Regions from separate parts of the Comamonas sp. GB3 AK4-5 genome, predicted to be linked through region 1. Evidence: predicted binding sites of a transcription regulator. Region 1 holds the regulator's gene; each other region holds the start of a gene.
The links. The regulator sigma-54, encoded in region 1, starts transcription at its own class of promoters, with help from an activator protein. The targets are predictions, from matches to a motif close to TGGCANGNAANCTGCTTT.
Positions count from the first base shown of each region.

Region 2: a site for sigma-54 is predicted at 3,136-3,153, ahead of glnA (type I glutamate--ammonia ligase). Genes of this name have one in related genera too.
Region 3: a site for sigma-54 is predicted at 3,338-3,355, ahead of ACA027_RS07465 (flavin monoamine oxidase family protein). Genes of this name have one in related genera too.
Region 4: a site for sigma-54 is predicted at 2,357-2,374, ahead of ACA027_RS01155 (TorF family putative porin). Genes of this name have one in related genera too.

Region 1 covers NZ_CP166730.1:4,915,558-4,923,157, forward strand. Annotated here, with positions in the region: gene ACA027_RS21725 (hypothetical protein) at 1-97, shown strand, start outside; gene ACA027_RS21730 (ribokinase) at 172-1,179, opposite strand; gene ACA027_RS21735 (RNA polymerase factor sigma-54) at 1,406-2,983, opposite strand; gene lptB (LPS export ABC transporter ATP-binding protein) at 3,052-3,825, opposite strand; gene lptA (lipopolysaccharide transport periplasmic protein LptA) at 3,822-4,469, opposite strand; gene ACA027_RS21750 (thiol:disulfide interchange protein DsbA/DsbL) at 4,752-5,405, opposite strand; gene ACA027_RS21755 (SPOR domain-containing protein) at 5,619-6,296, opposite strand; gene argS (arginine--tRNA ligase) at 6,315-7,600, opposite strand, start outside.
Region 2 covers NZ_CP166730.1:3,371,134-3,378,733, forward strand. Annotated here, with positions in the region: gene glnL (nitrogen regulation protein NR(II)) at 1-942, opposite strand, end outside; gene ACA027_RS15245 (hypothetical protein) at 1,044-1,526, opposite strand; gene glnA (type I glutamate--ammonia ligase) at 1,676-3,091, opposite strand; gene ACA027_RS15255 (EI24 domain-containing protein) at 3,405-4,259, opposite strand; gene ACA027_RS15260 (sterol desaturase family protein) at 4,557-5,543, opposite strand; gene ACA027_RS15265 (polysaccharide deacetylase family protein) at 5,545-6,396, opposite strand; gene ACA027_RS15270 (YncE family protein) at 6,425-7,489, opposite strand; gene ACA027_RS15275 (hypothetical protein) at 7,557-7,600, shown strand, end outside.
Region 3 covers NZ_CP166730.1:1,683,285-1,690,884, reverse strand. Annotated here, with positions in the region: gene ACA027_RS07480 (LysR family transcriptional regulator) at 1-913, shown strand, start outside; gene ACA027_RS07475 (hypothetical protein) at 986-1,324, opposite strand; gene ACA027_RS07470 (MFS transporter) at 1,773-2,963, shown strand; gene ACA027_RS07465 (flavin monoamine oxidase family protein) at 3,414-5,009, shown strand; gene ACA027_RS07460 (cytochrome c) at 5,059-5,541, shown strand; gene ACA027_RS07455 (RidA family protein) at 5,614-6,147, shown strand; gene ACA027_RS07450 (flavin monoamine oxidase family protein) at 6,344-7,600, shown strand, end outside.
Region 4 covers NZ_CP166730.1:270,925-278,524, forward strand. Annotated here, with positions in the region: gene ACA027_RS01145 (DUF3413 domain-containing protein) at 1-377, shown strand, start outside; gene ACA027_RS01150 (YifB family Mg chelatase-like AAA ATPase) at 603-2,102, opposite strand; gene ACA027_RS01155 (TorF family putative porin) at 2,413-3,144, shown strand; gene ACA027_RS01160 (P-II family nitrogen regulator) at 3,164-3,502, shown strand; gene ACA027_RS01165 (ammonium transporter) at 3,529-4,896, shown strand; gene glcE (glycolate oxidase subunit GlcE) at 5,142-6,269, shown strand; gene ACA027_RS01175 (YoaK family protein) at 6,274-7,053, shown strand; gene glcF (glycolate oxidase subunit GlcF) at 7,081-7,600, shown strand, end outside.

The sequences.
Region 1 (7,600 bases):
CCAGCGCTGCGAGCGCCCCTGGGAGCTGGCCCTGCAGCGCGGCTTTGAGAACACGCCGGCAGGCTGGCACGCCTACTGCGACGGCAGCACGCGCTGAAGCGCAGCCTGGTGGCGTCGCTGCATCACTCCTTGTTCAGGAGCGGCTTATGCAAGCGTCATCAGCAGAATGTCTCACTCCAGCTCGCGCACCAGCGCCAGCGCTTCCACCTGCGCCCGGGTGGGAATAGAGGGCTGTGCACCGGCTTTGCCCATGCACAGGCTGGCCGCACGAATGCCCCAGTCCACGGCATCGGCCAGGCTGTCGCCTTCGGCCAAGCGGGTGACCATGGCCCCTAGAAAGCTGTCGCCCGCGCCCGTGGTGTCCACCACGGGCAAGTCCAGGGCGGCATGGTGACGCGGCGAGCCCCGGGCCACCCCGGCCACCGCGCCTTGTGCCCCCAGGGTGAGCACCACCTGCTGCACCCCACGCGCGAGCAAGGCCTGGCAGGTCTGCTGCGCCGCAGCCGGGCCGTCGACCTCCAGACCGGTCAGTGCCGCGGCCTCCTGCGCATTCACCACCAGGGTGTGCACCAGGGGCCACCAAGCCGCAGGCAGCATGCGCACGGGTGATGGGTTGAGCACCACGCGGCAGCCCGCGCTGTGGGCCGCCTGCAGGGCCTGCAGGACCACGGCATCGGGCACTTCCAGCTGCAGCAGCAGAAAATCTGCCTGGGCCAACGCATAGAGCAAAGCCTCCTCGGGCAGCACCAGCTCGGCATTGGCACCGGCCACCACGCAGATGCGGTTTTCGCCCCCTGGCTCGACCATGACCACGGCCGTGCCCGTGGGCACGCTTTCCTGCACCGCCACATGCTCCACGTTGATACCGGCCGCGTGCAGCGCCAGCCGCAGCTGGTTGCCGGGCTGGTCGCGCCCCACGCTGGCAAACAGCGTGACTTCAGCCCCCTGGCGCGCACAGGCCAGGGCCTGGTTGCCGCCTTTGCCACCCGGGGTGGACTGCAGGGTCTGGGCCAACACCGTCTCGCCCGCCTGGGGCATGCGCTCCAGGGTCAGCACCAGGTCCATGTTCAGACTGCCCACCACGGCCATGTGTGCCACGCGGTGCGGCAGGCCTGCTGCGGCCCTTTCGGCCGCCGAGGTGGTGCGGGGCAAGGCCCCGGAAGAAAGCGGTGCAACCATGGTCTGTCTCCTGCCTGTAGGGGGTTGCCAAGCCAAGGCCTGCTTGCCACGCAAGCCGCCAGCGCGTGGCTCCCAATGTGCCTGTTTCCACCGGCCCGCGCCATGGCGGTAGCTACTGACCCGCAGGGGTATGTCCACCCTGTCTACCCAGCCGGCATGCTGCGCAGTGCGGTGGGTACCGCAGCCCGGCTTTCGCTACTGCTTTGGTAGCTATCCACGCTGATATTTACAGCTTTTTGCGCAGATTGGCTGGTGCAATCTTCAGCGCATCGCGGTATTTGGCCACGGTGCGGCGGGCGCAATCAATGCCCTGTTCCTTGAGCATGTCGGCGATCTGGCTGTCCGACAGCGGCTTTTTCACGCTCTCTGCCGAGACGAATTGCTTGATCAGCGCCCGCACTGCCGTGCTCGAGGCATTGCCGCCGGTTTCCGTGCCCAGGCCGGAGCCGAAAAAGTACTTCAGCTCATAAGTGCCATGGGGCGTGGCCATGTACTTGGCCGTGGTCACGCGGCTGATGGTGGACTCATGCAGGCCCAGCTCATCGGCAATATCGCGCAACACCAGCGGGCGCATGGCCAGGTCGCCATGCACAAAGAAATTCTTCTGCCGCTCCACGATGGCGCGCGAGACACGCAAGATGGTGTCAAAGCGCTGCTGCACGTTCTTGATGAACCAGCGCGCCTCCTGCAGGCGCTGCTGCAGGCCGGCATGGCCTTCGCTGCCCTTGTGGCCGCGCAACGCACCGGCATAGATGTCGTGCACGCGCAGCCGCGGCATCACATCGGCATTGAGCTGCACATTGAACTGGGGTGTGCCTTCGCTGGCACGGCGACTGGAGCGGGTGACGATCACATCCGGCACAACGATGTGGCGCTCCACATCGGCAAAGCGCCGGCCGGGCCGGGGCTCGAGCCGGGCAATCAGCGCCATGGCGGCGCGAACGCGCTCCTCATGGTGGCCGGTGAGCTGCAGCAGACGGCGCACATCGCGCCGCGCCAGCAGGTCCAGCGGCTGTGCGCAAATGGCCAGCGCCGTTTCCAGTACGGCGGGATCGGCTTCGCGGCGCTGCTGCAAATGCTGCAGCTGCAGTTGCAGGCATTCGCCCAGATCACGCGCCCCCACGCCCACGGGTTCCAGGCTGTGCAGCAAACGCAGCGCCACGGTGAAGCGGTGCACCAGCTCTTCCAGGCGCTCCGGGTCTTCGCAGCCCGCCAAGCCTTCGGCCAGGGACTGCAGCGTGTCTTCCAGATAGCCGTCGTCGTTCAGGTTTTCAATCAGATAGCGCAGCACATGGCCGTCCAGCTCGGACAGGTGCAGCGACAGCGCCTGGCGCAGCAGGTGGTCGGTCAGCGATTCATGGGCACGCGCCAGATCCAGTGCGCTGATGCCCTCCTCCCCGTCCTTGAGCGCGCCGCGCGCCGGGGCGTCCCCGCCCCATTCGCTGTCATCGGGCTGCAGGTCGTGGCCGCCGTCGCCGTCCCAGTCGGGGGCATCGAAATCGGCGGCACTTTCTGCATTGTTTGGGCCTTCAGCGCTTTCTGCACCAGCGTCTGAAGCTCCTGAAAGTGCAGCTTGTTCGGCCCCGTAGTCATCGGCCTGGGCCGGGGCATCGGATTGGGACAGCCCGAAGTCTTCGCGCGGGGCTTCTTCGGGGGAAAGCTCCAGAAAAGGGTTGTCGTCGAGCATCTGCTCGACTTCCTGGGCCAGCTCCAGGGTGGACAGCTGCAGCAGCCGGATCGACTGCTGCAATTGCGGCGTCAAAGCCAAATGTTGCGAGACTCGCAAGGACAAACCTGGCTTCAACGTGGCGCTCCCTTGGTGCTCGGTGTCTTCGGCGTGGTGATGGTGGAGGCTGGTGGTGGAAGCCGGGCTTACATGCGGAAATGTTCGCCCAGGTAGACCCTCCGGACTTCGGCGTTCTCCACGATCTCTTCCGGCGTACCCTGCGCCAGCACATGGCCGTCGCTGATGATGAAGGCGTGGTCGCAGATGCCCAGCGTCTCGCGCACGTTGTGGTCGGTGATGAGCACGCCGATACCGCGTTCCTTGAGGAAGCCGATGATGCGCTGGATCTCGATCACCGCGATGGGGTCGATACCGGCAAAGGGCTCGTCCAGCAGGATGAAGCGCGGCTGCGTGGCCAGCGCCCGGGCGATTTCCACACGGCGGCGCTCGCCACCGGACAGGGCGATCGCGGGCGAGGAACGCAGATGGTCCACCCGCAGCTCCTTGAGCAGATCTGTCAGGCGCTGCTCCACCTCGGCCTTGGACAGGGGCTTGTCCTGGGCGTCGCGCTGCAGCTCCAGCACGGCGCGCACATTCTCTTCCACGCTGAGCTTGCGGAAGATGGAGGCCTCCTGCGGCAGATAGGACAGCCCCAGACGCGAGCGCTGGTGGATGGGCATGTTCGCCACCGAGTGGCCATCGATGTGGATGTCACCGGCATCGCTGCGCACCAGGCCCACGATCATGTAAAACGAGGTGGTCTTGCCCGCTCCATTGGGGCCGAGCAAGCCCACCACCTCGCCCTTTTGCACGGTGAGCGACACATCCTTGACCACCTTGCGGCTGCCATAGGATTTGGCCAGATGGCGTACTTCCAGGCTGCTGGCAGCGGGGGACGGGGTCTCGGCGGCAGTGGTCACGGTTTGCGCGGGTTCAGGTTGTTGGACGGCTGCAGTGGCGACACGGTGTTCGCCGGTGCCGCAGGCGCTGCGGCCGGTGGGGTCTTGGGCACCAGTACGGCACGCACCCGGCTGCCGGAGCTGTTGGCCGCTTCCGCGCTGCCCGGCGTGGGTCGGCGGCTGCCGTCCACGGTGAACACGTCGGTCAGGTTGTTGTAGGTGATGATGGTGCCGGTGATGTCGTCACTCAACGTGGCACCGGTGTAGCGGCGCAGCTGACCGCGCTGGATCAGGCGCACATCATCTTTTTTGCCGTCGTACTCGATGATCTCGCCTTCGCCTTCCACATATTCCTCGGGCGCGCCCGCCAGGGTGTCGCGCTTTTGGCGGAAGAAGGCGCGCTTGCCCTTCTCGGCCCAGACCTTGCCGAACTGGTAGCCCTCGGCATCCTGGCGCACTTCGAGCCTGGCTCCGCGCAGCAAGATGGTGCCCTTGGTGAGCACCACGTTGCCGGTGAAGGTGCTGACCTGCTGCAACTCGTCGTGGTGCAGCGCGTCAGCCTCAATGTTCATGGGTTTGTTGCGATCGGCCTTTTCGGCCTGGGCCGGACCCATGGCACCAGCCAGGGCTGCCAGCAGAAGCAGCGGGAGGAGTTTGCGTGTCATAGAAGGCATGAATCTTGCTGCCATTGTAGGGGGTACGGACATCAGCCCAGCGTGTGCTGGGCCAGCGATGATGTTACGGTCTGCTCCAGCACATTGCAGACAACAAAAAGCCCGCACAACGGCGGGCTTCCACTGCGGCAGATCACCGCACAACAAACACTGCACTCACTCGCAGCGTTGAGACTGGCACGGCCCATACCAGGGCACCGCGCAAGGGCCGCCCCGCAGCGCCGGTGCCGTCCCCCTCCGGCGAAGCCAGAGAGGGGGAAGGCGCACAGCGCCTCAGGGGGTGTCCTTACTTCTGCCCGCCAGATACTCCACCACAGCCAGCACGTTCTGCATGCTGCCGGCACGGGGGCCATCGGTGTAGTACTTGCCGGCCACGCCCATGGAAGGCACGCCCTCCACGTCGTACTCCTGCTGCAGCTGCGTGGCCTTGCGGATCTGGTTGGAGACCGAGAAGGAGTTGTAGACCTCCTTGAACTTGGCCACGTCCACACCCTGCTTGCCCACCCAGGCAAAGATGTCCTCGTCCTTGGCCAGCCTGTTGCGCTCCGCATGGATGGCGTGGAACACCTTGATATGCAGGGCATCAAAATTGGGCATGGCCTGCAGCGCAAAGAAAAGCTTTTGCTGGGGCACGAAGCTGGCGTTGAAGGCCACGGGCACGCGGCGCACGCTCACATTGGCAGGTGCTTTTTGCTTCCACGCGGCGAACAAGGGCTCGAAGTCCTTGCAATGCGGGCAGCTGTACCAGAAGAACTCGACCACCTCCACCTTGCCAGCAGGCGCTTCCGTGGTGGCGGGCTTGGACAGCTTCACATAGTCCTTGCCTTCCTTGGGCGCAGCCGCCTGGGCGTGGACGCTGGATGCGGCGCCCAGCGCCAGTGTGGATGCGACCGAAGTGACGGCCAGGGAAAACTCACGGCGTTTCATCAAAGCTACTCCTGTTGATTGTTTGCGTAGTGCCACATCAGAGCCCTGGCGAGGCAAAAAGTTCGGTGTGATGCAAAAGCCCTGGGGCGCCCCTGGCCCATGTCAGGGCTGCCGTGCAAGGGCCGCCCCGCAGCACCGGCAGCGTCCCCCTGCCCGCAAGCGCAGCGAAGCGAGAGCGGGGGGAAGGCGCGCAGCGCCTCAGGGGGGTGCTCCTTACTTCGCCACCCTCACCAAAGCCGAATCCACTCCGGCCCCATCGAGCTTGCCCTTGAGCTGCTCAGCGTCATCACGCTTGCCAAACGGGCCCACGCGCACACGGAACACGGTGCGGCCGTTTTGCTCGCGCTCGCTCACGCGGGACTCCCAGCCCAGCATGGCCAGCTTGGCGCGCTGGGCGTCGGCATCGGCCTGGGTGCGGAAGGCTCCGGCCTGCACAAAGTAGTCAAAGCCATCGGCTGCCGCAGCGGACTTGGCCTCGGACTGCTTGAGCTTCTGGTTGGCCAGATCACCCAGCGGGTCGGAAGAAGTCGTCTTGCCTTCGGGCTTTTTGACCTCGGGCGCCGTGGTCGGCGGCGGAGTCACCCCTGTGGCCGGACCGGAAGTGGCCGGTGCCGTAGGTGTACCCTCGACCGGCGCGGTCGGCGCTGGCGTGGCAGGCTGCGTCACGGGCTGGGTCGGCGCCGTGGCCGGGTTCTTGCCATACAGCGGCGAGTTGGGGTCCCAGTTCTTGTTGCGCTCGGCTTCCTTGGCATCGGTGTCCTTGGGGGTCTTGGTGAGAAAGGGCACAGGCACCTTGGTCACATACACCGCCACCGCCAGAGCGGCACCCAGGCCGATGATGATGCCCAGGATCAGGCCGATCAGCGTTCCACCACGTTGCTTGGTCTTCATAATTTCAAGAGTCAATGCTTACATGCGTTCAGGCGCGGACACACCCAGTACGGCCAGGCCATTGTGCAGCACCTGGGCCGTGGCGGCGACCAGGGCCAAGCGCGCCAGCTTGACCGCTTCATCGTCCACCAGGATGCGCTCGGCGTCATAGTAGCTGTGGTAGCTGGAGGCCAGGTCGCGCAGGTAGAAGGTCACGTCGTGCGGGGCATTGCCGGCGGCGGCGGCCGTCAGCATTTCCGGGTACTTGGCCAGCAGCAGCATCAACGCCTGGGCCTGCGGGCCTTGCAGCGCGGACAGGTCCACGCTTTGCAGCAGCTCCTGCTTGCCGCCTTGCTCCTGCCAAGCCCGCAGCACCGACTGGATGCGCGCATGGGCGTATTGCACGTAGTACACCGGGTTGTCGTTGTTCTGGGCCACGGCCAGATCCACGTCAAAGGTGTATTCGGTGTCGGGCTTGCGTGACAGCAGGAAGAAGCGCACCGCATCCTTGCTGGTCCACTCGATCAGGTCGCGCAGCGTCACATAGCTGCCGGCGCGCTTGCTGATCTTCACCTCTTCGCCATTGCGCACCACGCGCACCATGGTGTGCAGCACATAGTCCGGGTAGCCCTGGGGAATGCCCACATTGGCCGCCTGCAGGCCGGCGCGCACGCGGGCGATGGTGCCGTGGTGGTCCGTGCCCTGGATGTTCACCACCTTGCCGTAGCCACGCTGGAACTTCTGGATGTGGTAGGCCACATCGGGCAGAAAGTAGGTGTAGGTGCCATCGGACTTGCGCATCACGCGGTCCTTGTCGTCACCGAACTCGGTGGACTTGAGCCACAGCGCGCCATCTTGCTCGTAGGTGTAGCCGCTGGCGATCAAGCGCTTTACGGTCTCTTCCACATGGCCGTTCTGGTAGAGGCTGGACTCCAGGTAGTACGCGTCGAACTTCAGATTGAAGGCCAGCAAGTCCTTGTCCTGCTCGTTGCGCAGATAGGCCACGGCAAAGTTGCGGATGTTGTCGTAGTCATCCACATCGCCATTGGCGGTGAATTCACGGTCATCGGCGCTGACGGTTTCCTTGGCCAAAAAGGCCTGGGCGATGTCGGCGATGTAGTCGCCGTTGTAGAAATTCTTGGCCAGCGGGTTGTCGCTGTCCGTGGGCCAGCAGTCGTCACCGGGCTTGAAGCCCTTGGCACGCAGCTGGGTGCTCTTGGTCAGGGTGTCGATCTGCACACCCGCGTCGTTGTAATAGAACTCGCGGTGCACCTTCCAGCCCTGGCTGGCGTAGAGGTTGCTGATGGCATCACCAATCGCAGCCT
Region 2 (7,600 bases), 1.5 Mb from region 1:
TGTCACCAACGGATAGAAGATCCGTTCCTTGATGTGTTCAGGCACGCCCGGTCCGTTGTCAATCACATGCAATTCCAATGCCAGCTTGTAGCGCTGGCGACCAATCGTTACCTGTCGGGCCACGCGGGTGCGCAGCGTGATCTCGGCATCACCCTTCTCTATCCGCTCGGACAGCACCTGGGCGGCGTTCTGCACAATGTTCAGCAGCGCCTGAATCAGCTGCGCCCGGTCGCCCCGGAATTCGGGGATGGAGATGTCATAGTCGCGCTGAATGCGCAAGCCCTGCGGATACTCCACCAACACCAGGGAGCGCACGCGCTCGCAAACCTCGTGGATGTTGACGTCCCCCACCTGGTGGGGGTGGCGGTGCGGAGCCAGCAGCCGGTCCACCAAGCTTTGCAGGCGGTCGGCCTCATGGATGATGACCTGGGTGTATTCCGTGAGCTCACGGCTTTCCAGCTCCATCTCCAGCAACTGCGCAGCGCCTCGGATGCCCCCCAGCGGGTTCTTGATCTCATGGGCCAGATTGCGCACCAGCTCCTTGTTGGCCGCCGCCTGCTCCACCAGGCGCTCCTCACGGTCCTGGCGCACCTGCTGGTCCAGCACCCACAGCTCCACCACCACCTCGCCGCTGTCCTCCAGGGGACTGACCGTGACATGCACGGTCAAGGGCTCCTGCACCGGCCGCACCAGGCTGGTGTCAAAGCGCATGGCGGCGTAATCCAGCCCCTTGCCGCCGGCCAGCGCCTGGTCCAGCAGCGCGGGCTGGGAAAAAAAGCTGGAAAAGCGCCCCCCTTCCAGCATGCGGCGCGACATGCCCAGAGTGCTTTCCAGCGCGGCATTCGCAAAAATCACCTCCCCCTCGTGGCTGAGAACCACGGCCAGGGTGGACAGCATGTCCAGCGCGGCAAAGCGCAGAGCATTCGGTTGCGTAGAGGTCATGCAAATACCAAGCAAGCACAGTGCCTGCAAGATGCGCCCATATCAAAACAAGAGCATTGTGTGCGCGCTGCAAGCGCGTTGCACCGCATTATGGGCGTGAATCAAGGCAAACGGTCCAGCTCGCGCTGGATGCTGGCGATGTCGCTTTCCTGGCGTGCCATATCGGCCTGCAGGGCATCCACCCGCTGCAGATAGCCCTGGGGGTTGCGCAACTCCAACGCCGAACGCTCAGGGCTGCCCTCGTTGTATGCAGCCTTCAGGCTGGCCAGCTGCGCCTGGGCCTTGTTCAGCTCGGCCTGCAAAATGGCCCTGGCATCGCTGTCGCGGGCGCGCTGCTGCGCCCCATTCGCCCGAGGCACAGCAGGGGCTGGCTGCGGGGTTACAGCAGCACGGTTGCCACTGCCCGCCGCGCCATGGATGACGGTGACCTGCCCGCCCTCCACCAGCTTGCAGCCCCGTTCCTTGGCCATGCGTGCCTGGTTGGTGTATTCATTGCCGCAGCGGTAGATGTTCTGCGCCGCCACGCCTGCGCTGGCACCCAGGCACACCAGCCCCCACAGCGCCCCACCGGTTTTCAGCCCCATACCGCCCTCCTCTCCAGGCAGCCTGTGAGCCACCGCTCGGCCATGCTCGCATGGAAGCCCCGGCGCAGAACGCAAGAAAGGCGGCCGAGGCCGCCTTTCATCCATGGCCTGCAGGCGCGGTGGGCACCTGCAAAAACCGGGCGCTGTGCTTACAGCGAGTAGTACATATCGTACTCAACGGGGTGCACGGCCTGGCGCAGGCGGGTCACTTCACCCATCTTCAGCTCGATGTAGGCATCGATCATGGCATCGCTGAACACACCACCCTTGGTCAGGAAGGCGCGGTCGGCATCCAGCGCTTCCAGGGCCTGGTCCAGGCTGTGGCACACGGTGGGCACCAGCTTGTCTTCTTCCGGAGGCAGATGGTAGAGGTCCTTGGTGGCGGCTTCGCCGGGGTGGATCTTGTTTTCCACACCGTCCAGGCCTGCCATCAGCAGCGCGGCAAAACCCAGGTAGGGGTTCATCAGCGGATCGGGGAAGCGGGCTTCCACGCGGCGGCCCTTGGGGTTGCTCACGTAGGGGATGCGGATGGAGGCGGAGCGGTTCTTGGCCGAGTAGGCCAGCTTCACCGGGGCTTCAAAGCCGGGCACCAGGCGCTTGTACGAGTTGGTACCAGGGTTGGTGATGGCATTCAGGGCACGGGCGTGCTTGATGATGCCGCCGATGTAGTACAGCGCGAAGTCGGACAGGCCGGCATAGCCGTCGCCGGCGAACAGATTCTTGCCATCCTTCCACACGGACTGGTGCACATGCATGCCGGAGCCGTTGTCGCCCGAGTAAGGCTTGGGCATGAAGGTCGCGGTCTTGCCGTAGGTGTTGGCCACGTTCCAGATCACGTACTTTTGCAGCTGGGTCCAGTCGGCGCGCTCCACCAGGGTGGAGAAGCGGGTGCCCAGTTCGTTCTGGCCTGCACCGCCCACTTCGTGGTGAAACACTTCGACAGGAATGCCCAGGGATTCCAGGATCAGCGACATTTCGGCGCGCATATCCTGGGTGCTGTCGACCGGGGGCACGGGGAAATAGCCACCCTTGGTGCGCGGACGGTGGCCGCGGTTGCCACCTTCAAACTTGGTGCCGGTGTTCCACGGTGCTTCGTACTCTTCGATTTCGAAGAAGGGGTTGTGTGGCTCGACGCCCCAGCGCACGCCGTCGAAGATGAAGAATTCGGGTTCGGGACCGAAGTAAGCGGTGTCGCCCAGGCCCGAGGCCTTCAGATAGGCTTCGGCGCGCTTGGCCACCGAGCGGGGATCGCGGTCGTAGGCCTTGCCGTCACCGGGCTCGATCACATCGCACTGCAGAATCAGCGTGGTTTCTTCAAAGAAGGGGTCGATGTTGGCGGTGTTGGGATCGGGCATCAGCAGCATGTCCGAAGCTTCAATGCCCTTCCAGCCTGCGACCGACGAGCCGTCGAAGGCGTGGCCCGACATGAACTTGTCTTCATCAAAGTGCGACAGGGGCACGGTCACGTGCTGTTCCTTGCCACGGGTATCGGTGAAGCGCAGGTCGACGAACTTGACGTCGTTTTCCTCCACCATGTTCATCACGTCTGCAACGGTCTTAGCCATCAGGTCTCTCCTGGAAAAGCGCTTGGTAAATGTACGGGGGATGTAAAGCAGAATGCGTGCCAGCTTGCACGACCCTGGGATGCACCCAGGGGTCCGCCGCAGCACATGGCAGCAGACCGGGCAATCACCAAAGCGGTGCAATCTGGCGCTTTTTCACAAGGCGAAAAGCAATGCACCAATTTAGCGCTCAACTGCACCATATTGGTGTAATCAGGCCAAACCAAGGCCCAGGCCTGACATCCATCGCCCGCAAGTGTAGCTGTGCGGACTGTGGTTTTGTCGCTGCGGGCACAGGATTCCCATGCGCTGAAGACTATGCGCCGTGCGCACCAACTTCCACTGGGGCCGCATACCCCTGCCGCGCCTGCTGGCGCAGCTGCTCCAGCGCGGCCAGGCAAAAATGCGCAAACCACAGTGAGGAGAAGGCCAGCACCAGGGCGTAAATCCAGATGGCCAGCGGCACCAGCAGCCAGAACAGCGCCACAAACAGCACGCCCGAGGCCCACACCACACTGGGTGCAGCGCCCAGCACCCCGCACACCACCCCCATGAGCAGCAGCGACATGCGATGGCGGGCAAACAATGCCTGGCGCTCGGCCTGGCTAGCATGCTCGGCCAATGCATCAAAGGCCATGACACGGTAGGTCAACCAGCCCCAAATCAATGGCGGCAACACCAGCACCAGCGGCGGAATCAGCCACAGCGGAATGCTGAGCACCAGCAGCAGCAAGGCCGCCGACGTGGAACCCACGGCCCAGGCCAGAGACTGCCACCAGGGAGCCCCCTGCTTGCGCTCCAGCGTGGGAAAGCGCCGCTCGGCCACCCAGGCCACCAACTGGGGCGTCATGAACAGGGACACCAGCATCAACACCAGCAGCACCAGGACCGCAGAGCTCACCAGCACCAGCAGCATGGCGGCAAACCAATCCACGCCCCAACCCCAGCCTTGCTGCTGCAGCCAATCCCATACGCGCCCCAGCCAGCTCACGCCTTCCAGGCTTTGCACGGTCCATTGCAAGGCCGGTTGCCAGAACAGCCAGGACAGCAGCATGGCCAAGACGGCCATCAACAGCAGGGGCAACAAAGACCAGGCCACGACCTTGCGGTGCAGGCAATGGCCCAGGGCGCGGGCCAAGGAGGTGAACAACAAATGCATGCCCGCCAGCATAGCGCCAGCCCGCCCCTGCCCGGTGCGCTCAGAGCGTGTTCACGATCTCTACGCAGGCGCGTTGAAGCGCAATCGGGATGAGTTCGAGCCGATGGGGCGCAGCTTGCACCGGGGTGCAAGCAAGCTTCAGCGCGAAGAAATCGCCCGATTTCGCTCCAACCCGAAGGGCCAGTGCCTTTGCGGGCGGTCTACGTCGTTGCGAATCCTCGCAATAGCACAGCTATTGCTGCGGTATCGCGCCTTGTATCCCATCCCGCAAAGACGCTGGCGCGTCGCGAGGAGATTACGAACACGCTCTCAGGCCCGGTTCACCAGGCGCAGCAGGCCTTTCCATTGCTGGTCCCAAAAGCCCCGCCCATAGTCGCGCAACTGGCCTGCGGCATTGGGCTGGACCTGGTCGCGCACGCCCGTGGGGTCCCAGCGCAGCTCGAAGTTGGCCGTGCCCCACAGCATGTCCCACCAGGGCAGCAGCACGCCGAAGTTGTTGCCACGGGCCTTGCGGTTGCGCACCGAGACCTGGGCCTCGTGGCCTATGCCTATGGTGTGGTGACGGCGGTGAAAGCGCGGGCTGACCCACAGGCGCTCGCCCACGCTGCCAAACCACAGGCGCAAATTGGCATGCTGAAAGCTCTCGCTCAACTGGGTCAGCGCCACCAGCAGCACAAACTGCGCGGGCTGCACGCCAATCAGCTGGGCCACGATGACGATGATGCTGTCGCGCACCACATCATCCAGCAGGTGGTTGCGGTTGTCGCTCCACATGGTCATCTGCCGCTGCGAGTGGTGCAGCGCATGCAGCTTCCACCACCAGCCCCAGCTGTGCTGGCCCCGGTGAATCCAGTAATCCACCAGATCAAACACCAGCAGATAGAGGATGAAGCTGACCCAGGCCAGATCGGTCACGCCCGGCCACAGGTCTTCCAGCTGCAAGCTGGGCATGCCCCAGACATGCAAGTGCCCGAACAAGGCGTTCCAGATCGGATCCAGGGCAAAGAACAGCCCCAGGCGAAACAGCCCCAGGCGGTGCACCAGGGTGTAGAGCACATCCACGCGCACGGACTGGTGGTCGGTCACCGCCTCCACGGGTCGCCAGCGCTGCAGCGGGCCAATCACCAGCACCAGCACCACCAGCTGAATCAGCCCCACCAGCAACCAGCCGGTGGCATCAAAGGCATCCTCCATCCAACTGGCCATGCCCAGGTGGTAGAGCGCCGGCTGAACCACGCCCTCATACAGGCCTTGCTGGGCCTGGCCAAACCATTGGGACAATGTTTCCCACACCATGTCATTCCTTCACTGCGGCAGCGCCCGCATGGGCCTGCACCCAGGCGCGCAAGTCGGAGTGCGTATCCAGGGTGCGAAAACAAAATCCCTTGGCCTGCAGGCCCACAATCAAGGGCTCCAGCACGGCCGGTGCCCAAGGGTCTTTGCGCGACCAGATGCCTAGGTGGGCCAGCAGCACATCGCCCGGGCGAATGCGCGCCAGCGCCTGCTGCAGCAAGGCCTGGTTGCTGAATTTTTCGCTGGACAGCTCATCGCCCAGAAAGCCCGCCGGCGACCAGCCCACATGCTTGAAGCCACAGGCCTCGGCCGCCTGCAAGAGCTGGGGCGAGGTCTTGCCGCCCGGTGCCCGCCACAGCGGCAGCGGCGCCTGGCCTGTGGTCTGGCGCAGCCAGTCGCTGGACTTGCGAATTTCCGCGCAGTACTGGGCCGCGCTCATGGTCGTGGCCTGCTCTTTGTTGGGCCCTTGCGAGGGGCGCACGCGAAAGCTGGGTGCAGCCGCCGTGCCCTGGTCACCACGCCAGTAGACATGGTCCCAGGTGTGGCTGGCAAAGCGGTGGCCTTCCTTGGCCCTGGCCTGCCACCAGGGTGCCCAATGCTGGCCCAGGCTGCCATCGCCTTGCTGCGTGGCCTCGTTGGCGACAAAGAAGGTAACGCGCACCTGGTGGCGGCGCAGCACATCGGCCACCAGATCGGCCACGCCCATGTGGCCGGTGTCGAAGGTCAAATAGACTGGCTTGTCGCAGTCTTTGACGTCTTTAGGGGCTACAGCGCCCGCCCTATCTGCATAAGCAGCTATGCAAAACGCAGCACCCGCCAGCATGGCAACGCGGGCGACATATCGGTAGGTGGCCATGCACCCTCCTCTCGCAGACTCTGCGGGTTCAACGTGGCGAGTGGGCCAGGGTCCACACGCCATGTGGCGACTTGCCCACCTTGACCTGGCGAACCACTTTTTTCTCCACCATGTCGATGACGCTGAGCTTGCGTGCCCAGCGCGAGGACAGATAGATATAGCGGCGGTCCGTGGTCACGTCCATGCAGTCCGGGCCGCCCGGTGCCGGGTAGTTGTCCGCCACGGTGTGGCTGAGCATATCGATCTTGCTGATGGTGTTGGCCACGCGGTTGCTCACCAGCAGGTGACGGCTATCGCCCAGAGCGCGGAAAGCGTGCGCGCCCTTGCCCGTGGGGATTTGCCCCACCCGCTTGGCCGGCGTGGCCGCAGCGCCCGGGGTGATGCTGAACACCTCGACGCCATCGCTGCCGGTCAGGCCGATAAAGATGAACTTGCCGTCCGGGCTGCCATACAGATCGGCCGGCATGGTGCCCGTGGGCACGCGCCACAGCAGCTTTTGCGTGGCGATGTCGATGGCCACCAGCTCATCGCTGTCCTGCATGGTGGAGTAGATGGTGGTGCTCTTGGCGTCGATCCACAGGTGGCTGGGCGTCTTGCCGGTGCTGATGCGCTGCACCAGCTGCGGGTTGCTGCCATCCCAGCGGTAGATGTCCACATGGTTCAAGCGGTTGGCCGCAGTGACGAACCACTTCATGTCCGGCGAGAAGCGCAGGTGATAGGGATCGACAATGTCGCGCACGGTGCGCTGGATGGCGGCCGTGCGGGGGTCGACAAAGGTCAGCGAGTCGCCCGTGGCATTGGCCACGATGATGGATTTCTCATCCGGCGTCAGATACAGGTGGTGCGGCTCCTTGCCCGTGGGCAGGCGCGCGGTCTCGGCCCAGGTGTTGGGGTCGATGACGCTGATGGTGGCGTCCAGCGAGTTGAGCACGAACACGGGCGGCAGTTTGGCACCCGCAGCGGCGGCGGGTGCAGACGCGGGCGTGCCTGCTGCCCCGGTGGCTGCGGCCCCTGGAAGTGCGGCCAGGGCCGGGGAAGAGATTGCACCCAGCAGCCACGACAGGCTTTGACGTTTGGAACGAGAGACCACCACAGAGACACCACTTTCAAAAATGAGCCCGCAGTGTATGCCTGCTGTTACGACTTGGATACAAGCTTGAATGCATGACCCGGGCATCGCGCATTTTCACGACAGCGCAGCATT
Region 3 (7,600 bases), 1.8 Mb from region 1:
TGTCCACCGCGTGCTGGAGCAATTACAGCATCTGGTGGGCGTTCACCTTTTCCACCGCTCCACGCACGGAACGCGCCTGACCCCGGCAGGCGATGCGCTGCTGCACCGCGTCCAGCTGGCGTTTGCAGAGCTGCGCGCCCTGCACGCCGACCTGGCACCGTGGCGCGGAGAAGTCCGTGGCGAGCTGGTCATCGGCGCACTGCCGCTGTCTGTCTCCCTGCTGCTCCCCACGGCGGTGGATGCCGTGTTTCGGGCCCACCCGGCACTGAAAATTCGGGCCGTCGATGGGACTTACGAAAGCCTGGTGCAGCAGCTGCTTCGGGCAGACATTGACCTGCTGCTGGGTGCACTGCGATTTCCACCTCCGGACGGTATTCAGCAAAAAGTGCTGATGGAGGACTCGCTGGCCGTGGTGGCCCAGGCCGGGCATCCCGTTTTTGCGCTGCCCAAGCCCGGGCTGGCCGATCTGCTGGCGCATGAATGGGTGCTGCCTTTGCCCCATTCCCCTGCAGAGTCCGCGCTGCACCGGGCCTTTGCCCAAGCCGGCCTGCCACCGCCCACAAGCCGCCTGTACGCAGGCAGCCCGACGCTGACACGCGCCGTCGTACTGCAAACGGGGCGGCTGGCGCTGGCCTCGTTGGCGGAAGCCCTTGGGCCCGAAGCGGCTCCGCTGTGCATCGTGCCCATCCCGCTCCCGCAAACCGTCAGGCACATTGGCATGGCCTGGCGATCGGAAGGAGAAACCGCCGCCGACCTGACGAGCCTCCTGGATGTGCTGCAGGGCACATATGCCGCCGCAAAACCCGGCCCAAAAAAATGGCTGCACCGCAGTGCAGCCATAACCCCGATCTCCATGTCCCAGTCAGGTGCTGGCCAGGCGCTTTCCCTGGCATACACAGGCGCCAAGCCGTGAGAGCGTGTTGACGACCTCAGGGCCCATGCCCTGGCTATGGCCTATCCCGCACACGCCCCTACAAAGCATGGCTCAGCAAAAACGGAACTTGCCATCCACAAACATGGACGCGCGATGACCGCCTTCGCTTTGGTCATCGGCGTACGACCAAAAAGCATTCACCGTGCCGTTTTCGGTATCGATGACCTGGCTAACGGTGAAGCCGGTCTTCTCGATCCAGTTCAAAAAATGCAGTGTGTCGGAAAGCTGCAAATAGCTCAGCCGCTCATGGCCCTGGGTGATGTTGCCGTTCTTGTCACGCACACGCCAGTGCAAATCACCGCGAACGGTGTAGCGCACTTCAGCAATGCTTTCAGGGAACTCGATCACGGCTTGGCGTCCCAGTAGCGCTCCAGAGTATTGCGTGTTCATGGTTGCAGCCTCGGTGGTTGGCGGAAATGCAGCGCCGGCGACCCTGCGCTGTTGCTATGGAAATCATTGTTCCGCGACCTGCTCCGCATGCATGTAGGAAAAATTTGCATCCGTGAGCCGTCTGACAGGCTGGCGGCCCACGCCGTAGCCCTCCTACACCGGCGACCAGCGGCCTACCTTGCGCCGCCCCTCGCACTTATGCCCGCAGACTGTGGACGGCCCTGTGGATAAATCGGGGCACAAGCGTCCAGCATCACGCCACACAAGGGTTTGCACCGTATGCCACTTTTTTCAGCGCCGACACTTCTCCACAGACTCCTGCGCCCGCTTCGGCCACAATGCGCCACTTCACCTTGCATTCAGCTCCCCCTTGTCTGCCATCCTTCCCACCCCGGTATCGGGCGGCGCACTGCGCCAGCCGGGTTTCGTGCCCTTTCTCGCGGCCCGCATGCTGGGCTTTTTCGCGCAGCAGATGCAGGCCATCGTCGTGGCCTGGCAGGTCTACGACATCACGCGTGACCCGCTCTCGCTGGCCCTGGTGGGGCTGGCGCAGTTCATTCCCATGCTGCTGCTCTTGGTGCCAGCCGGCGACCTGAGCGACCGCATGAGCCGCAAACAGATTCTGGCCGCCAGCTGGAGCGTGGCCGCGCTCTGTGCGGCTCTGCTGCTGTGGTTGACCACGCTGGGTGAACATGGTGTGGCCGGCATCTATGCCGTGCTGGTGCTGTTTGGCTGCAGCCGCGCCTTCACCAGCCCGGCCATGCAAAGCCTGCTGCCGCAAATCGTGCCGCGCGAACATCTGGCCCAGGCGCTGGCCACCAACAGCATGCTGATGCGCACCTCGGCCATTGCCGCCCCCATGCTGGGCGGCGCGCTGTACGGGCTGGGCGGCGGCGAGCTGACCTATGCCGTCTGCGCCATCGCCCTGGTGCTGGCCGTGCTGCTGCTGGCGCGCGTGCCTGTGCGCTTTGCGGCTCCGCGCCAACCCGTCGAAGGCAGCATGTGGCAGCGGGCCAGCGAAGGCATACGCTTTATCCGCAGCCGGCCCATTGTGTTGGGCACGATCTCGCTGGACCTGTTTGCCGTGCTGCTGGGCGGCGTGGTGGCGCTGCTGCCGGTCTATGCCAAGGAGGTGCTGCACACCGGCCCCGAGGGGCTGGGCATGCTGCGCTCCTCCATGGCCGTGGGCGAGGTGGCCATGGGCCTGTGGCTCAGCACCCGGCCCATACAGCGCCATGTGGGCAAGGTGATGTTTGCAGCCGTGGCCGTGTTCGGCCTGGCCAATCTGGTTTTTTCGCTGTCGCACTGGTTCTGGCTGTCGCTGGCCTGCCTGGCCGTGGCCGGCGCGGCAGACATGGTCAGCGTCTACATTCGCTCGGCCCTGGTGCAGTTCTCCACACCCGACACCATGCGTGGCCGTGTCAATGCGGTGAACATGCTGTTCATCAGCTCCAGCAACGAGCTCGGTGAGTTCCGCGCCGGCAGCATGGCTGCTGCCATCGGCGCGGTGCCTGCCGCCATTGTCGGCAGCCTGTGCACCCTGGGCGTGGTGGGCGCCTGGACGCGGCTGTTCGCCCCGCTGCGCGATGTGGACCGCCTGGAAGATGCGGCACGCAGCAACGACCCCACCCAGCTCTGACGCGCTTCAATAAAGAGCATCCATCGCTTATGGGATAAGCGTCTGAGCGCTTTTTCGCCGTACTCCCTGCCCGCCATGCGCGGGCTTTTTTACGCCGGCATGGCGTGGTGGCTGCGCGTCTCCGGGCCTTACCGACACATGCATTAACGCGCAAATACGGTCGCTCACAAGCTGCACCAAAGTAGCTTTTCTCCTCGCAGGCTTGGTGCACATCCAGGCCCAGAAAAGTGCAAATTTGATAGCACCAACCATCTCCCACCTCAGCACCGCTTGCTGCCCCACGCACTTGGCACCACCCACGCCAGGGAGCGCAATACAGGCAAGGGGACGGCCATGCAGGTGGCCCGGGGAAATCTGGCCACGGCTGGAAAAGCTGGCATGCCAGTTGCACTAAGCCAGACAGCAGGCGCAGCCCCCGCGCTTGCAGCCCACCAGAAAGCACCCCGACCTATGCCCGCAGAAAAAGCAGCGCTCACCCGACGCAAATTGCTCACCATGATTGGCCAGGCGGCCGGTGGCTCGGCCCTGTACCAGGCCATGTCCAGCCTGGGCCATGCCGCTGAATCCGGCTACCAAGGCCGCACCCCGCTGAGCCGCGCCAAGCCCGGCGCCAGCGTGGTGGTGCTCGGCGCCGGCCTGGCCGGCATGCTGGCCGCCGTCGAGCTGCGCAATGCCGGCTACCAGGTCAGCGTGCTGGAATACCAAAACCGCGCGGGCGGGCGCTGCTGGACGCTGCGCGGTGGCGACCGGCACACCGAACTCGACGGCACCACCCAGACCGTGGGTTTTGCCAAGGGCAACTACCTCAACCCCGGCCCCTGGCGCGTGCCCCACAACCACCACGCCATGATGGACCTGTACCGCCGCTACGGCGTGCAGCTGGAGCCCTTCAACCAGGTCAACCACAACGCCTATGTGCACCAGACCCAGGCTTTTGGCGGCAAACCCCAGCGCTTTCACCACATCAGCAGCGATGTGCGCGGCCATGTGAGCGAGCTGCTATCCAAGGCCACGCACCAGGGCGTATTGGACGAAGCCATCACCACCGAAGACCGCGAAAAACTGCTGGCAGGCCTCAAATCCTGGGGGGCGCTGGACAAGGACTACCGCTACAGCGCCAGCCTGCACAACAGCGAATTCCGCGGCTTCGACCGCAACCATGGCGGCGGGCTGATGCCCAAGGCCCAGGCCTCCGAGCCCATAGACCTGCACACCCTGCTGCAATCCAAGATGTGGAGCCAGATCGGCATGGGCAATATGCACGAGTTCCAGACCACCATCTTCCAACCCGTGGGCGGTATGGACACCCTGGCCCAGGCCATGGCACGCGATCTGGGTGCGCTGATCCACTACAACGCCAAGGTCAGCAAGGTGGAGCAAAACGCGCAATCCGTCACCGTGCACTACAGCGACGCACGCCGGCCCGGCGCCCTGCGCAAGCTCAGCGCCGACTGGTGTGTGTGCACGATCCCCGCCTCCATCCTGAGCCAGCTCGACATCCAGGTCAGCAGCGCCATGCGCGCCGGCATCGACAGCCTGCCCTATGCCAGCTCCAACAAGATCGGCCTGGAATTCAAACGCCGCTTCTGGGAAGAAGACGAGCGCATCTACGGCGGCATCAGCTACACCGACCTGCCGATCCGGCAAATTTCCTACCCCTCCACTGGCTACATGCGCCCCGGCCCCGCCGTGCTGCTGGGCGCCTACACCATGGAGGACAACGGCTCCTACCGCTTTGCCTCGCTCACGCCCCAGGAGCGCATCCGCATGGCGCTGGAATACGGCAGCCAGATCCACCCCCAATACCTCAAGGAATTCAAAACCGGTGTGGCCGTGGCCTGGCACCGCGTGCCCTGGATTCAGGGCTGCTTTGGCCAATGGAGCGACGCACTGCGTGCCCAGCACTACCAGGCCATGGCCCAGGTGGACGGCCGCATCGTGCTGGCCGGTGAACACATGTCCTATCTCCCCGCCTGGCAGGAAGGTGCGGTGCTGTCCTCGCTGGACGCCATACAGCGCCTGCACGCCAAGGCCATCAGCGTCTGAGCCAGGCCTGGGCCACACGCCATTCCCACCACTTCACGGAGCCCTCTCTATGCACACCACCACTTCACAAGACCTGGCTTTGCGTGGCCTGCTGCTGGCCTGTCTGCTGCCCCTGGCCACCATGGCTGCCGAGCCCAGCCTCAAGGGTACGACCGGCAGCGCGGCCGAAGTCCTGGCCCTCAGCCCCACCCAGGTCGCGGCCCTCAAGGCCGACTTTGCCAGCACACCGCAGCAGCTCACCCAGCGCAGCGGCGCGCAAATCTACCAGGCCATCTGCCAGGGCTGCCACATGCCCCAGGCCCAGGGCAGCCAGGGCGCAGGCTTTTATCCAGCGCTGGCCTCCAACCCCAAGCTCACGGCCTCTGCCTACCCCGTGGCCGTGGTCTTGAATGGACTGCACGGCATGCCCGGCTTTGCTCCCCGGCTGAGCAACCAGGAAGTGGCCGAAGTCGTCAACTACGTGCGCAGCCATTTTGGCAACCGCTACACCGACCCGGTGAGCGCCAACGACGTGCAACTGTTTCGGCCGTAAACGTTCTCTTGCCACCGCATCTCTGGCGATGGCGGTGGTGTTTTGTGTCTCGATCTGAAAAGGTTTTCCACCATGTCTTTCCGTGCCCCCTTGCTGCTTCCCGCTCTGCTGACCAGCCTGGCCCTGGCCGGCTGTGCCACCCAGACGCCATCCTCCCCCGAGCTGCTGCGCTACAAGCTGCCCGGCAGCAACTTCCCCATTGCCAATGCCGTGGAAGTGCCTGCCGGCGCCAGCACCATCTACCTCTCGGGCAAGACCGCCGCTGTGCAGGACAAGAGCAAATCGCCCACCGACATCGCGGCCTATGGCAACACCGAGGTTCAGACCGTCTCCGTGCTGCAAACCATTGATGCACAGCTCAAAGGCATGGGCCTGTCCATGTCCGATGTGGTGAAGATGCAGGTCTATCTGGTCAAAGACCCCGGCAAGGGCGACAAGATGGACTTTGCCGGTTTTATGAAGGGCTATAGCCAGTTCTTCGGCACGGCCACCCAACCCCATCTGCCGGCACGCTCCACCTTCGAGGTCGCGGCCCTGGCCAACCCCGCCCTGCTGGTGGAAATCGAAGTGGCGGCCGTGCGCGGCGCCACTTCGGTCAGCAAATAGCTGGCCATCTCATCTCTTAGAACGTGTTCACGATCTAAGCACCTGACCCTGGGGCCGCGGCACACCGCGGACCTGAACAAGCCTTTGTCCACACACCCTGCTTTTGATAGCAGCCATTGCTCACGAAACAAGCACTGCAGCCTTGTTTGACCTGCAGCCATCCACCGGCCTCAAGATCAAGAAAGCGAACAGACCTATGCCCGCCGCGGACACATTGCCCACCCGACGCGCCCTGCTTTCCAGGATTGGCCAAGTGGCCGGTGGCGCGGCCATGTACCAGGCCATGTCCAGCCTGGGCTATGCCGCTGAATCCGGCTACCAAGGCCACGCCCCACTGGGCCGTGCCAAGCCCGGCGCCAGCGTGGTGGTGCTCGGCGCCGGCCTGGCCGGCATGCTGGCCGCCATCGAGCTGCGCAACGCCGGCTACCAGGTCAGCGTGCTGGAATACCAAAACCGTGCAGGTGGACGCTGCTGGACCTTGCGTGGCGGCGACCAGTTCACCGAACTCGACGGCAGCACCCAGACCGTGGGCTTTTCCCAGGGCAACTACCTCAACCCCGGCCCCTGGCGCGTGCCCTTCAACCACCACGCGATGATGGATCTGTACCGCCGCTATCGCATCGCGCTAGAGCCCTTCAACCAGGTCAACCACAGCGCCTATGTGCACCAGACCCAGGCTTTTGGCGGCAAACCCCAGCGCTTTCACCACATCAGCAGCGATGTGCGCGGCCATGTGAGCGAGCTGCTGTCCAAGGCCACGCACCAGGGCGTATTGGACGCAGCCATCACCACCGAAGACCGCGAAAAACTGCTGGCAGGCCTCAAATCCTGGGGGGCGCTGGACAAGGACTACCGCTACAGTGCCAGCCAGCACAGCAGCAAATTTCGCGGCTTTGCCCGCCCCCATGGCGGCGGGCTGATGCCCAAGGCCCAGGCCTCCGAACCCATAGACCTGCACACCTTGCTGCAATCGAATCTGTGGAACCAGATCGGCGCGGGCAATCTGCATGAGCTCCAGACCACCATCTTTCAGCCTGTGGGCGGTATGGACATGCTGGCCCAGGCCATGGCACGCGATCTGGGTGGGCTGATCCACTACAACGCCAAGGTCAGCAAGGTAGAGCAAAACGCGCAGTCCGTCACCGTGCACTACAGCGATGCACGTCGGCCCGGCGCACTGCGCCAGCGCAGCGCCGACTGGTGCGTGTGCACGATTCCCGCCTCCATCCTGAGCCAGCTCGACATCCAGGTCAGCGGCGCCATGCGCGCCGGCATCGACAGCCTGCCCTATGGCAGCGCAATGAAGGTGGGGCTGGAATTCCAGCGCCGCTTCTGGGAAGAGGACGAGCATATCTACGGCGGCATCAGCTACACCGATTTGCCCATACAGCAAATCGCCTATCCCTCCAGCCACTACATGCGCCCCGGCCCCGCCGTGCTGCTGGGGGCCTAC
Region 4 (7,600 bases), 410 kb from region 1:
GCAATTTCTCGGATGCCCAGGTGCATGTGCCTTTTGCCATGGTCGGGGGCGGGATTCGGCCGGCGCATGATTGGGGGTCTGCATTCACCAGCCATGCCGATGTTGTGCCTACGCTGATGAAGCAGTATCTGCAGGTGGAAAACGACCCCGGCGATTACGCCATCGGTGTGAATTTACTGGACAAACCGGTAGACCGGCCATGGCTGCTGATTTCCGGCTACAGCCAATATGCCGTGGTCACCGCCAACGACATTCTGGAAGTGGGGTCTCTGGGGCAATACCAGCTTGTGGACAAGCACTACAAGCCGCTGAAGACCTCGCCCAATTTTGCCTATGTGCAGCAGGCCATGGAGCAGATGCGGCGCTTCAGCCAGTAAGGGGCGCAAGGGGAGATAGGGGCCTTCCCCTGGGAATAAGCAGGTCGTGCCCACCGGATTTCGGTGCCGCTGCAGAACCTGCTTGTGCCTCAGTCGCACAAAGCTGGCGTAGCCCAGGCCAGAGACACCGCGCAAGGGCCGCCCCGCCGCGCTGGTGTCGTCCCCCTGCCCGCGAGCGCAGCTCGCGAAGAGCGGGGGGAAGGCGCGCAGCGCCTCAGGGAGCCTCTACTTCACCCCTCGCCGATACTGCAGCGCTTCGGCCACATGGGCGGCCTGCACGGTCTCGCTGTCTGCCAGGTCTGCAATGGTGCGCGCCACCTTCAGTGCCCGGTGGGTGGCGCGGGCGGACCAGGCCAGGCGTTCGGCCGCTTTGTGCACCAGGGCCTGGGCGGCATCGTCCAGCTGCAGATGCTGCTGCAACGCGCTGGGCAGCAACCACTGGTTGGCATGGCCTTGTCGCTGCAAGGCGCGCTGGCGGGCCTGGATGACACGGGCCTGCACCGTGGCACTGGGCTCGCTTTGCACGGGTTGCAGCAGCTCTGCGGGAGGCAGGGCCGGTACCTCCACCTGCAGGTCGATGCGGTCCAGCAGCGGGCCGCTGAGCCGGGCCTGGTAGCGCGTCACCTGGTCGGGCGTGCAGCGGCAGCGGCTGCTGCCCCGCAGGCCGCAGGGGCAGGGATTCATGGCGGCAACCAGTTGAAAGCGCGCAGGAAATTCCGCATGTTGGGCGGCGCGGGCAATCTGTATGCGCCCGGTTTCCAGCGGCTCTCGCAGCGCCTCCAGCGCGCTGCGGGCGAATTCGGGAAATTCATCCAAAAACAAAATACCCTGGTGGGCCCGTGAGATGGCCCCAGGCCTGGGGGGCGAGCCTCCACCCACCAGGGCCACGGCGCTGGCCGTGTGGTGGGGCGCTACCGTGTGGCGCTGGCCCCAGGTGGCGGCGTCGAAGTCGCCGGTGAGGCTGGCGATGGCGGCGGCTTCCAGCGCCTCCTGCGGGGTTTGCGGGGGCAGCAGGCCGGCCAGGCGCTGGGCCAGCATGGACTTGCCGCTGCCGGGTGGGCCGATCAGCAGCAGCCCGTGGGCGCCGGCCGCGGCAATCTCCAGCGCGCGCTTGGCGGCCGCCTGGCCCTGTACCTCGGCCAGATCGGGAGGGGCCTCTGCTGGGGCATGGGGCGTGGCCATGGCGGGCGCCAGGGGCTCGCCCCCCTGGGGCAGCAGGGCACGCACCACATCCAGCAGATGCGTTGCGCCATAGACGGTGCTGCCGGGCACCAGGGCGGCCTCGCTGGCACTTTCCTGGGGCAGTACCAGAGGCAGGGCATCGCCTTGCAGCTGCAGGGCCAGCGCGGTGGCCAGGGCGCCGCGCACGGGGCGCAGCGCGCCGGACAGCGACAGCTCGCCGGCAAATTCATAGCGCGAAAGCTGTGTGGCGTCGATTTGCCCGCTGGCCGCCAGAATGCCCAGGGCAATCGGCAGGTCGAAGCGGCCCGAGTCCTTGGGCAGATCGGCCGGGGCCAGGTTGACGGTGATGCGCCGGCTGTGCGGGAACTCCAGCCCCGCATTGGCGATGGCGCTGCGCACGCGCTCGCGTGCTTCCTTGACCTCGGTATCCGCCAGACCGACAAGGGTCAGACAGGGCAGGCCGTTAGCCAGGTGGACTTCCACCGTCACGCGCGGTGCATGCAGGCCCAGCAGGGCACGGCTGGGGACCAGGGCCAAACCCATGGGCGACTCCCTTTTCGCAGTCAACAGTGCGGCCCAGTATGGCCTGCAGCGTCTTGCGCGCCGCGGTGGTGCGACGGCCGTGCATGGGCAGGCCGAGGGAGGGCTGCGCCCTTCCATCGGAAATTTCGCACCATCTTGGTGCTTTTTATATGGCCGATGCGTAGGTGCAAGGGGCGCAGGGAGGACTGCACAAAGCAGGTGCACGCGGACTGTGCGGTGCAGGTAGCCGGGTTCACGGCCCGTGGGGCGCAAGCTGGCACGGTCCCTGCTTTAACAGAGCTCCATTTCACCACCCAAGCGGAGGATCTGTATGAAACGCGTGTGCTGCAAGACCCTGGCTTTGACAGCGCTGGTCGCTGCGCCCCTGTGGGCCCAGGCGGAATTGACCGCCAATATCGCTTTGACGAGCAACTACAAATTCCGTGGCCAGGACCAAGACACGGGCCGCAGCAGCACCATCAAGCCGGCCTTGCAAGGCGGTTTCGATTACAGCTTCGGGGACAGCGGCTTTTACGTGGGCAACTGGAACTCCTCCGTCAACTGGCTGCCTGGCAACTCGCTGGAGACCGACTTTTACGGCGGCTATAAGTTCAAGGGGGCGGGCGTGGACTGGGATGTGGGCGCGCTGACCTATCTCTACTCCGGCAACAGCCGCGGCACCACCACCGAGCTGTACGGCGCAGGCAGCTATGGACCGTTCACGGCCAAGTATTCGCACACCGTCTCCAAGGACTATTTCAACTGGGCGGGCGCTAAGGATGGCTCCGGGCTGAAGGGCCGCAACACCGGCTATTTCCAGCTGGCCTACAGCCAGGAGCTGGTGAAGAGCGTGACCCTCAAGGCCTCCGTGGGCTACACGCGCTTTTCCAGCGACATCAAAAGCCTTGGCGTGCCCAACTATGTCGACTACAGCGTGGGAGCAGCCTATGACTTCGGCGGCGGTCTGAGTCTGACCGGGGCAGTGGCCGGCGCCAATAAAAAAGCGTACTTCGGCGATGTGAACAAGGCCCGTCTGATCGTGACGCTGGCCAAGACTTTGTGAACCTCAAGGAGCTCACGTCATGAAAATGATTTCCGCCATCATCAAACCCTTCAAGCTCGACGAGGTGCGCGAAGCGCTCTCGCTGATCGGCGTGCAGGGCATCACCGTGACCGAGGTGAAAGGCTTTGGCCGGCAAAAAGGCCATACCGAGCTGTACCGCGGCGCGGAGTACGTGGTTGATTTTCTGCCCAAGGTCAAGGTCGAGGCCGCCGTCAGCGACGAGGTGCTGGAGCAGGCGCTGGAGGCCATTGAAAGCGCGGCCCGCACCGGAAAAATCGGTGACGGCAAGGTCTTCGTCTACGACCTGGAACAGGTGGTGCGTATACGCACCGGCGAAACCGGCAAGGACGCCCTCTGAACCCCCAACCATTGCGAGAAACCGACATGAAAAAAACACTTCCCGCACTTTCATTGGGTCTGGGCATGCTGGCCGCCACGGCCGGTGCCTGGGCCCAGGAAGCGGCACCTGCTGTGGCGGCGGCCGTGACCGAAGCCACAGCGCCTGTGGTGGCCGCAGCTGTTGAAGCCGCACCTACGCTCAGCGCAGGCGACACCGCCTGGATGCTGACCTCCACCATGCTGGTGATTCTGATGGTCATCCCCGGTCTGGCGCTGTTCTACGGCGGCCTGGTGCGCTCCAAGAACATGCTGTCCGTGCTGGCGCAGGTGTTCGTGATTTTTTCGCTGATCACCGTGCTGTGGGGCATTTACGGCTTCTCGCTGGCCTTCGGCGGTGAGGGGCGTTTCTTCGGCGGTTTCGACAAGCTGTTCCTGGCGGGGATTGCGCCCGACACCTTGTCGTCCGCGTTGAAGACCATTCCCGAATATGTGTTCGTGGCCTTCCAGTCCACCTTTGCGGCCATCACCGTGGCGCTGATCGTGGGTGCCTTTGCCGAGCGCATCAAGTTCGCGGCCGTGCTGCTGTTCTCCGTGCTGTGGTTCACCTTCAGCTACATCCCCATGGCCCATATGGTCTGGGGCGGTGGTCTGCTGGCGGCCGATGGCGCGCTGGACTTTGCCGGCGGCACCGTGGTGCACATCAACGCCGCCGTGGCCGGCCTGGTGGGCGCCTATATGGTGGGCAAGCGCATAGGCTTCGGCAAGGAAGCCCTGCCGCCCCACAGCCTGACGCTGACCATGGTGGGCGCCTCGCTGCTGTGGGTGGGCTGGTTCGGCTTCAACGCCGGCTCCGCCGGTGCGGCCAACGGCATTGCCGGCCTGGCCTTTATCAACACCATCTTCGCCACCGCAGCGGCGGCCATGTCCTGGATCGTGGCCGAGGCGCTGTGCAAGGGCAAGGCCTCCATGCTGGGTGCGGCTTCCGGCGCCGTGGCCGGTCTGGTGACCATCACCCCCGCCGCAGGCTTTGTCGGCCCCATGGGCTCCATCGTCATGGGCCTGATCGCCGGCCCTCTGTGCCTGTGGGGGGTGTCCGGGCTGAAGCATATGCTGAAGGTGGACGACACTTGCGACGTGTTCGGCGTGCACGGTGTGGGCGGCATCTTGGGTGCCATCCTGACCGGTGTGTTCTGCGCCTCCAGCCTGGGGGGCATGGAGCCCGCCAACTACGACATGGCCCACCAGGTGTGGGTGCAGCTCAAGAGCGTGCTGGTGACCCTGGTGCTGTCGGGTGTGGTGGCCGCCGTGGCCTTCACCATCTGCAGGTTCACCGTGGGTTTGCGCGTCTCGGAAGAGGCCGAGCGCGAAGGTTTGGACATCACCAGCCACGGCGAATCTGCCTACCAGCGTTGAAGCTTTGGCGGGCCGGACCTGGGGCCGGCCTGTGTCCCATTGCGAGAGTCCCGTATTCCACAGCCCGCCTCTGGCGGGATTTTTTTGCGCGTGCGACTCTGTTTTTGAGAGCGGCTTGTGCAGCATCCATCAGCATCACAGCGGAAACAAAGGACATGCAGTCAAGCCGCTTCACAGCGGCTGTTCAAAAAAATCACAAAGGTCGCTGCAGCTTGCAGCAGGGGCAGCCGCTACCATCCCAGCCCATGGAACCAGCATTGAGCCAGATCATCGAGCGCGTGCGCGCTGCCGTGTCCGACCAGCAAGCCCTGCGTATCCAGGGCGGAGGAAGCAAAAGCTTTCTGGGCCGCGCGCTGCGCGGCGAGCTGCTCGATATGCGTGCCCTGCAAGGCATCGTCGACTATGAACCCAGCGAACTGGTGGTGACGGTGCGTGCCGGCACGCCGCTGGCGCAGCTGGAGCAGGCCCTGGCCGAAAAAGGCCAGTCCCTGGCCTTCGAGCCGCCGCACTTTGCCAGCCAGGGCCAGCAGGCCACGGTAGGCGGCATGGTGGCGGCCGGCCTGTCCGGCCCGGCCCGCGCCAGCGTGGGCGCGGTGCGCGACTATGTGCTGGGCATAGAAATCATCAACGGCCGGGCAGAGCAGCTGCGCTTTGGTGGCCAGGTCATGAAGAACGTGGCGGGCTATGACGTGTCACGCCTGATGGCGGGCAGCTGGGGCAGCTTGGGCGTGATCACCGAGGTCAGCCTGAAGGTGCTGCCCGTGGCGCCGGCCGAGGCCACGCTGCGCTTTGATGGCATCAGCCAGGCCGATGCGCTCCAGCAACTGAATCGCTGGGGCGGCCAGCCCCTGCCGCTGAACGCCAGCTGCTGGATGCAGGACCAGGGCCGTGACACGCTGTATGTGCGCCTGCGCGGCGCCACGGCCGCGGTGGAGGCCGCCTGCCGCAGCATGGGCGGCACGCACCTGGACCAGGCCAGCACGGCGGCCGACTGGGCCGCCTGCCGCGAGCAGCAACTGCCCTGGTTCACGCAGCGCGCGGCAGACCACTGCCTGTGGCGGCTGTCCGTGCCGCAGACCGCACCGGTGCTGGCGCTGCCCGCAGGCATTGCGGCCCCGTTGGTGGAATGGCATGGCGGCCTGCGCTGGGTGCAGGCACCGCGCAATGCGGGCCCGGCCTTGCAGGCCCTGGCCCGCTCCGTGGGCGGCGATGCACTGCTTTTCAGAGCAGAAGACGCAGACAGCATCAGCGGCGCGCCGCTGTTTGATCCACAAAACGCGGCGGTGCAGCGCATTCACCGCCAGCTGCAGCAGGCCTTTGACCCGGCCGGCATCTTCAATCCCGGGCGTGCCATGGGCGCGGCCTGCGCTTAAGGCAGTGCGCAGGCTGCTGCTGCTCACCACCCGCCAGCGCACCGGTGCATCCAACCGGGCGCTGGGCTATCTGATGGCCTTCAACGCGGGTGCCATCAATGCAGGGGGCTTTTTGGTGCTGCATTTGTACACCTCGCATATGACGGGTTTTCTGTCCATGTTGGCTGACAACCTGGTGCTGGGCAACACGGCCCTGGTGCTGGCGGCCCTGGGGGCCTTGCTGTCCTTTTTGTGCGGTGCCACGGTGTCGGCCCTGTTGGTCAACCGGGCGCACCAGCTGCATTTGCGCAGCATTTATGCCCTGCCCTTGCTGCTGGAGTCCGGGTTGATGCTGGTCTTTGGCCTGCTGGGCGCGGTCACGCTGGTGTGGCACACGCCCTTCACCGTGCCGCTGACGGTGCTGCTGGTGGCCTTCACCATGGGGGTGCAGAACGCCACGCTGACCAAGATGTCCAGCGCCACCATACGCACCACGCACATGACGGGGGTGCTGACAGACCTGGGCATAGAGCTGGGCAAGATGCTGTTCTGGAACCGGGTGGGCCGGCAGGACCCGCACTATGTGCAGGCCAACTGGGCGCGCGTGCGCCTGTTTTGCGGCCTGCTGTGCATGTTTGTGGGCGGCGGCATTGCCGGGGCCCTGGGCTTCAAGCACCTGGGCTTTATCTGCGTGCTGCCCCTGGCACTGCTGTTGCTGGCAGTGTCGCTTCCTCCCCTGTGGGCTGATTGGCGCTATGGCCGTCTTTCGCCCGCCGATCCCGACCTGAATGAGACCGGGCATTGAGCCCGGCCGTGACCACGAGACCACACCATGCAGACCAACCTCGCCCCCGAATACCGCAGCACGCCCGAAGGCCTGGAGGCCGAAGCCATTTTGCGCAAATGCGTGCACTGCGGTTTTTGCACGGCCACCTGCCCCACCTACCAGCAGCTGGGCGATGAGCTGGACGGCCCGCGCGGCCGCATCTACCTGATCAAGCAGGTGTTGGAGGGCGCCACGCCCTCCCGTGCCACGCAGCAGCATCTGGACCGCTGCCTGACCTGCCGCAACTGCGAATCCACCTGCCCCAGCGGCGTGCAATACGGCCATCTGGTGGACATAGGCCGCAAGGTGGTGGATGCGCAAGTGCCGCGCCCGCTGGGCGAGCGCGTCAAGCGCTGGGCATTGAAGGAGGGCATCAGCTCGCCGCTGTTTGCGCCCGCCATGAAGCTGGGCCAGGCCGTGCGCCCCTTGCTGCCCGAGGCCCTTCAGGCCAAGGTGCCGCCCAAGAGCGCGCATGGCGTCTGGCCCACGCGTGAGCATGTGCGCAAGGTGCTGCTGCTGGCCGGCT